One region of the Paracerasibacillus soli genome, then DNA from elsewhere that is predicted to be linked to it. Evidence: predicted binding sites of a transcription regulator. Region 1 holds the regulator's gene; the other holds the start of a gene.
The links. Region 1 encodes LexA, which represses DNA repair genes until DNA is damaged. Its sites were predicted from a motif close to CGAACATATGTTCG; they were not measured.
Positions count from the first base shown of each region.

Region 2: ACFFIS_RS06240 (type IA DNA topoisomerase) is a predicted target of LexA. The motif match lies at 1,862-1,875, and genes of this name have one in related genera.

Region 1 covers NZ_JBHLWL010000008.1:25,619-29,059, reverse strand. The annotation lists gene tkt (transketolase) at 1-82, opposite strand, end outside; gene ACFFIS_RS02145 (DUF896 domain-containing protein) at 216-452, opposite strand; gene ACFFIS_RS02140 (YneB family resolvase-like protein) at 538-1,179, opposite strand; gene lexA (transcriptional repressor LexA) at 1,450-2,073, shown strand; gene glnA (type I glutamate--ammonia ligase) at 2,187-3,441, opposite strand, start outside.
Region 2 covers NZ_JBHLWL010000021.1:7,514-10,954, reverse strand. The annotation lists gene ACFFIS_RS06240 (type IA DNA topoisomerase) at 1-1,682, opposite strand, end outside; gene ACFFIS_RS06235 (hypothetical protein) at 2,154-2,744, opposite strand.

The DNA of each region.
Region 1 (3,441 bases):
GACCAGAATTTGCCTTTTCAATTGCATCAATAGACAATGTCCGGATTGTATTTACAGATAGTTGTTCAATTGGTTTCGACATAGTAATCCCCTTTCTTCTTCAACTAAATAACTTCCTTCTACATCTTATAATGAAATATGTGACTTAACAAGCTATATAGATAAAGCTTGCGATATTTGTCGTTTTTTTGACAATACCTTGCCAAACAAATAGTTTATGATTGATCTTTCATACGCTTTTGCAATTCTTTTACTTTCTTTGGTGTCACATCTTGGCCTTTTGGGTCAATGACCGTCATAGATTTTAATTCGTTTGTAAAAGACCTTCGTACGTTCGCTAAATATTCTTGTCGTAATTTTTGTTGTTCCTCTTTTTCTTCTTGTGTTAAAACTTGCCTTTTTTGTTTATTTGCGAGTTCATTAATTCTCTGCAGTTTCTTCTTTGATAGCATCTGTCTGCCTCCTAAGTAAATAGTCTATCCATAAAAAAAAGACTATCTCTAGTCTTTGATATTTTATCACAATCTTATATATATATCATGTCTGTTTTACATGCTCTTGATATCGACGATGAACCGTTGCTTTCGAAACATCATATCCCAATCCATTTAATGTTTTTGTTATTTCATCGAATGTTAGATGTTGATTTCTTAAGCGTTCGACCTCTTCAATAGGGAAGGCAACTCTTTTTCTCCCTGGTGCTTGATCAATATTTTTCAAGTTTTTTCTAGGATTATATCCCTGTTCTACCGCTCGTTTCATGCCACGCTTTATTTTTGCGTTATGTATTTTTCTTTGAAACTCTTCGACAATACTTACAATTTGCAAAACCATAGAATCCGACTCTGATATTTCAAGTTCTCCATAGTTTCGTACTGTAAAGATTTTAACCTTTAACTTATGAAGTTGATGGAATAAAGCAATTTTAGTATTCCCTCTTCCTAATCTCGTTTCATCTTGGATGAGTAGAACAGTTGCTTTCTCTGCTGCAAAAAGTTCAAGTAATTTAAAAATACCTTCTCTCTCAATCTCGTAACCACTTGCCTTTTCTTCAATTATTTCCACAACGGTCATATTATAAGCTTCAGCAAGCTTGCACAATTCCTCTTTTTGTCTCTTTAGAGATGTTTCTTGTGTTTCTTTATTTGTACTAACCCTACAATATAAAATAGCTTTCATTTTTAAACTCCTATTTGATTATGAATTAATTAAGGAAACATATAAAAATAATAATGCAAGTATAAAGGTAATGATATAAAATAAATCAACTTTTGTCAGTTTACCAAACATCAATCTTCACTCCTTTTCAAAAAACGGAACCTTTGTTCTTATTTTTAGTATACCAGAACATACGGTCTTGTCAATGGTACTTTAGAACGAATGTTTGCTTGTCCAAAAACCTTATGTTATACTTACATTAGCTATTAATATGTAAAGGGTGTGTCTTTCATGACAAAGATATCTACTAGACAAAAAGCGATTCTTGACTTTATAAAAGACGAAGTAGATAAAAAAGGATATCCTCCATCTGTAAGAGAAATTGCTGAGGCTGTGGGTCTTGCTTCTAGTTCTACTGTTCACGGACATTTATCAAGATTAGAAAAAAAAGGTTATATTCGTAGGGACCCGACAAAACCTAGAGCCATAGAAATTCTTATTCAATCCGAGGAAAATAATATACCCCGTGATGAAGCTACATATGCACCACTGATTGGTAAAGTTACCGCTGGTCTCCCAATCACTGCGATTGAAAATATTGAAGAATTTATTCCAGTACCTAAATCTTCTACAAGTCCTGATGATCAACTTTTTGGCTTGATTATTGATGGAGATAGTATGATTGAAGCCGGTATTTTAAATGGCGATAGAGTCATTGTAAAGCAGCAAAATACAGCTCAAAATGGGGAGATTGTAGTTGCCATGACAGAAGATAATGAAGCTACAGTAAAACGTTTCTTTAAAGAAACTGATCATATCCGCCTCCAACCAGAAAATGCAATGATGGAACCACTTATTTATCAAAATGTTACGATACTAGGGAAGGTAATTGGTCTTTATCGTCATATTCATTAAGATTATATACATAACAACTGTTAAACTATGAATCTCTCATAATCATGCAATAAAAAAACCCCTATTGAACATTATAGCGTTCAATAGGGGTTTAAAACTTTACTTATTACTTTCTAGTACTGCGTTAAATACTGTTCTCGTTCCCACGGATGTACGGTTTTTCTAAACATATCCCATTCAATTTTCTTCGCTTCTAAAAAATGTTCGTATAAATGTGATCCCATCGCTTCCATCATTACTTTATCACCAGCTAATTGTTGTAGTGCATCGGCTAGTGTTTCGGGTAATGTATGAATGCCATTCGCTTGTCTTTCCTCCGCAGTCATCTCATATATATTACGATTTACAGCATCAGGCGGAGTTAACTTATGTTGCAAACCGTCTAAGCCTGCACGTAATAAAACTGCAATTGCCAGATATGGGTTTGCCGTTGGATCCACACTACGAAGTTCTACACGGGTACTTAAACCACGGGAAAAAGGAACACGGACTAATGGGCTTCTATTTTGTGCCGACCACGCAACATGACATGGTGCTTCATAGCCAGGAACTAACCGTTTATAAGAGTTTACAGTAGGATTAGTAATTGCTGTATAGTTTTGTGCATGTTTAATTAGTCCTGCAATAAAGTGGTATGCCGTATCACTTAGTTGCATCTCTTTCGCTTCATCGAAAAAAGCATTGACTCCCTCTTTAAATAGAGACATATTTACGTGCATACCGGAACCATAAACACCGAATAACGGTTTCGGCATAAAAGTAGCATGTAAACGATGTTTTCGGGCTACTGTTTTCACGACTAATTTAAAGGTTTGAATATCATCACAATGACGAATAGCATCCGAATATTTAAAATCAATTTCATGCTGCCCGGGTGCACCCTCATGATGTGATGCTTCAATTTCAAATCCCATTTCCTCTAACTCTAATACAATATCTCTTCTGCAATTTTCCCCTAAATCAGTAGGAGCTAAATCGAAATAACCACCATGATCATTTAATTCTAATGATGGTTCACCGCGTTCATCTAACTTAAATAAGAAAAACTCAGGTTCCGTACCAATATTGAATGCCGTAAAGCCTAATTTCTCCATTTCCTTTATGTTTCTCTTTAAATTATACCGTGGACACCCAGCAAAAGGTGTACCATCAGGATTATAAATGTCACAAATGAACCGAGCAACTTTACCTTTTTCAGATGTCCATGGAAATACGACGAATGAATCAATATCAGGATATAGATACATATCTGATTCCTCAATTCGAACAAATCCTTCAATTGAAGATCCATCGAACATCATCTTATTATCTAAAGCTTTGTCTAATTGACTCAGTGGTATTTCTACATTTTTAATTGTCCCGAGCATA
Region 2 (3,441 bases), on a different contig from region 1:
ACTGGAAATGTCTCAACTAACTTTCTTCCGAGTTCTGTACAGATTAAATTTTTATTTTGAGTGGCAATATAGCCGACATCCTTTAGCTTTTTTATTGTTTCTGCCCTTGTAGCTGGTGTACCTATACTATAGCCACTTAAAATAGCAGCCATCATTTCTTCACTACTTTCAATCTCTTTGTCCTTAACCTTACCGCATGTTTCCATTACTCTTAATAGTGTTTTTTCTGTATGATGCTTTGGTGGCTTTGTTACATGAGAAGTTAGTTTGTGATTTTCAATACTCACGGTGTCATTTATATTGACTAAAGGTAAAATAGTATCTTTCGATTCGACTTTTTCAACCTTTTTCCATCCCTCAACTAGTTGTACTTTCCCTTTTGATAAAAAAACACCTTTTATTTCATCATTATTAGATTTGGTGATAATTTTAGTTTCCTCATGTTTAGCTATAGGCATAAACTGCATAATAAAACGATTTTTAATAGAAGTATAGACAATTTCTTCATCTCCCGATAATGATTTCGGAAGTAAATAAGTCGGAGTAATCGCACTGTGACTTTCTACTTTAGAATTATCAAAAATACGCTTCTTTTTTGCAAATTTAATTTCATGTTCATAGGGTAGTCCTTCTTTTAGATTATTAAGTACCTTTGCTGCCTTATCTACTAAACTTTCTTCCAACACTACACTAGCGGTGCGTGGATACGTAATATATTTCTTTTCATAAAGAGATTGAGCCACTTTCAGGACTTTATCAGAAGTCCAACCTTTATATTTACTTGTTATAAAACCTTGTAAGTTTGAAAGGTTGAATAAATGTGGGGGGTATTCCATTTTTAGTTCAACTTTCTTGTCTAAGATTGTGGCTGATTGATTACTTAGAGCTTGTTGAATTAATTCCAAAGCTTCCTTATCCTTAAATTTCTCCTTCCTATCTTCCGCGTATGTCCCTTCGTACTCTTTTTCATCTTTTGTTTTAAATATAGCTGTTAATTTAAAAAAATCTTCTGGCACAAAGTTTTCAATTTCCTTATCTCGATCATAAATAATTTTCAACGTTGGAAGTAGCACTCTTCCTATGTTCAGTGCCTTTCCAGAACCCTTTTGATATTTCAACGTCGCCACGGAGGTTAAATTAATACCAATGACCCAATCAGCCCACTGACGGCTAATACCAGCATCAAAAAGAGGTCTCATTTCTGTATTTGGCACTAGTTTTTGGAGTCCTTTTAACACCTCGTCTGGAGTCCATTCGTTCAGTAATAAGCGATATACCTGTTTTTTTGTATGTAGATTATAAATAATCGTATCCCCAATAACTTGTCCTTCCCGATCATAGTCACAAGCCGATATCACTGAGTCTACATCATTGCGTTTGATTAATTGGTATATGATTTTCAATTGCTTTTTAGCACCAAGATCTTCTTTTCCTTTATTACGAGGATCGCTTTTCACCTTATAGCGAAATTTAGAAGGAATAAAAGGGAAGTTTTCCATTTTCCACTTTGCCAATCCTTCGTCATAATCCCTAACGTCATAAAGTTGTAATAAATGCCCAAAAGCCCATGTAACAATATAGTCTTTTCCTTCAAAGTATCCATTTTTTCTATTTTTAATATTTAAGGCATCCGCAATGTTTTTTGCGACGGATGGTTTTTCTGCAATAATTATACTAACCATTTTATCCCTCCATTACCCCTCTTTTTAGAGAGGAAATTGGATTTTACTACATAGAAAATAAATACACCCAAATAAAATTGAGTGAAATTTGTGCAAGTTATATAAATGACTTTTAAATAGTGTCTAGACTTTATGTTTGAAGAGGGTGGAGGATTTTAGAGTAATACCTCAAATTACATCGTACGTTTGTTCTGTGAATATATTATCTCACAGATTGAATAAAGAACCAAATGTTTAAGGATTATATTATAAAATTGAAACTTTTTACGAGGATTACTATTATAAGGGAGATGGGTAATTGCTTGTTGATCTATACTTAAGGAGCAAGAATTTTCATGATGAAAAAGAGGGGATTCTTAATAGCGAGAATTACTGCTCGAGTAAGAAATTGGATTAATCTTCCCCTCTTAAAAGATGTTTTCACTTTTATAACAATGCCCTATCCTTGCTTAATACAATATTGTAACTAAGTTAAGTTTGTGTAGAAGCTAGATTCGCCAACGAATGCATACTCTTTTGGCTTTTTTCTTCTAAAACCTTTAGATTTGTTTCAATTATCTCTGTACCGGCAACTAATAAACTCTCATAATACTCATTTTCAATCAGCTCGTTTATCAACTCCATTTTCCCTAAATTTTTATATACCTTGATTATATCTATATTTTGCAGATTTGATTTTCCGTAAATAACATCTACTGTTTCAATATAATCCTTTGTGGACTGCTTAAAAACACTTTCTAATAGATCCCATTCTATTTTAATATATTTTCTATTTTCGTTATCTTCAACTCCGTTTGTTTTAGGAAAAACCTCTAGGTTATTCTCTAAGACCTTTTTTAAATAATAATAGAATGAGGAAAAATCCTTACACTTTTTTAAAGTTATAATTACGTTAGCACTAAATTCTGTTTCATCAAACGTGTAAAGCGATCTATATAAAATAAAAAATTCTTCAATATCATTAAGAACCTTTTCACTTAATTCTTTTTTATGAACCTTGCTTTTCGAAAAGTATTCCTTTAATTGGAGAGGTAAATCCAAGTTGTCAATAAATAAATCCATAGCTGTTCTTCCTCCATGATTTAGTACATATATTCAGTAGTTTAGCACAATCAAAAGGTGTTGTGGATTATAGTTCTTAGACTTTTCTTCTATTTTCTTCGATTATGTACTAAGAGAGTTGTGAGGAAATATCTATGGAAGTGAGAGAGGCCTTTGGCTTAGTTTTAAAACAAGTTAGGACTGAATATTTCTTGTCTTAAGAATAACTAGCGAGTTTTAGCGATTTAGATAGAACTTATATAGGCCTTATGGAAAGAGGAAAAAGAACCCCACCTCTTAAAACCATTTTCGCAATTGCCTTCGTATTAGAATCAATTGCTAGATGAATTTGTTACCAAGACAGAGAAGATATTGAACCAATGGTGCAATTAATTATTTCTTTAAAAAATTAGAGATTTTCTCTTATGCATACCCTATATAAAATAAAAAATCTCTTATCTCTCTTTTAAAGTCAATTTGATACCTCAATGAAGCAATGTTTAACTCTTTTTTAATTAGCCATTCAATTTCTTCGAGGTCTTCCCATTAAGTTTTAATGCTTTTTCAAAGCTTTTTTCACTAACCTCTTACGTTAGTTTTTATTCTATGTGGCAGTATCCTTGAACACCATAGGTACAATATTAACTCAGTTTATTGTATTTATTCTTCAACAATATCTATTCAAACCTAGCTTAGTAGTATAATATACCCAATTATA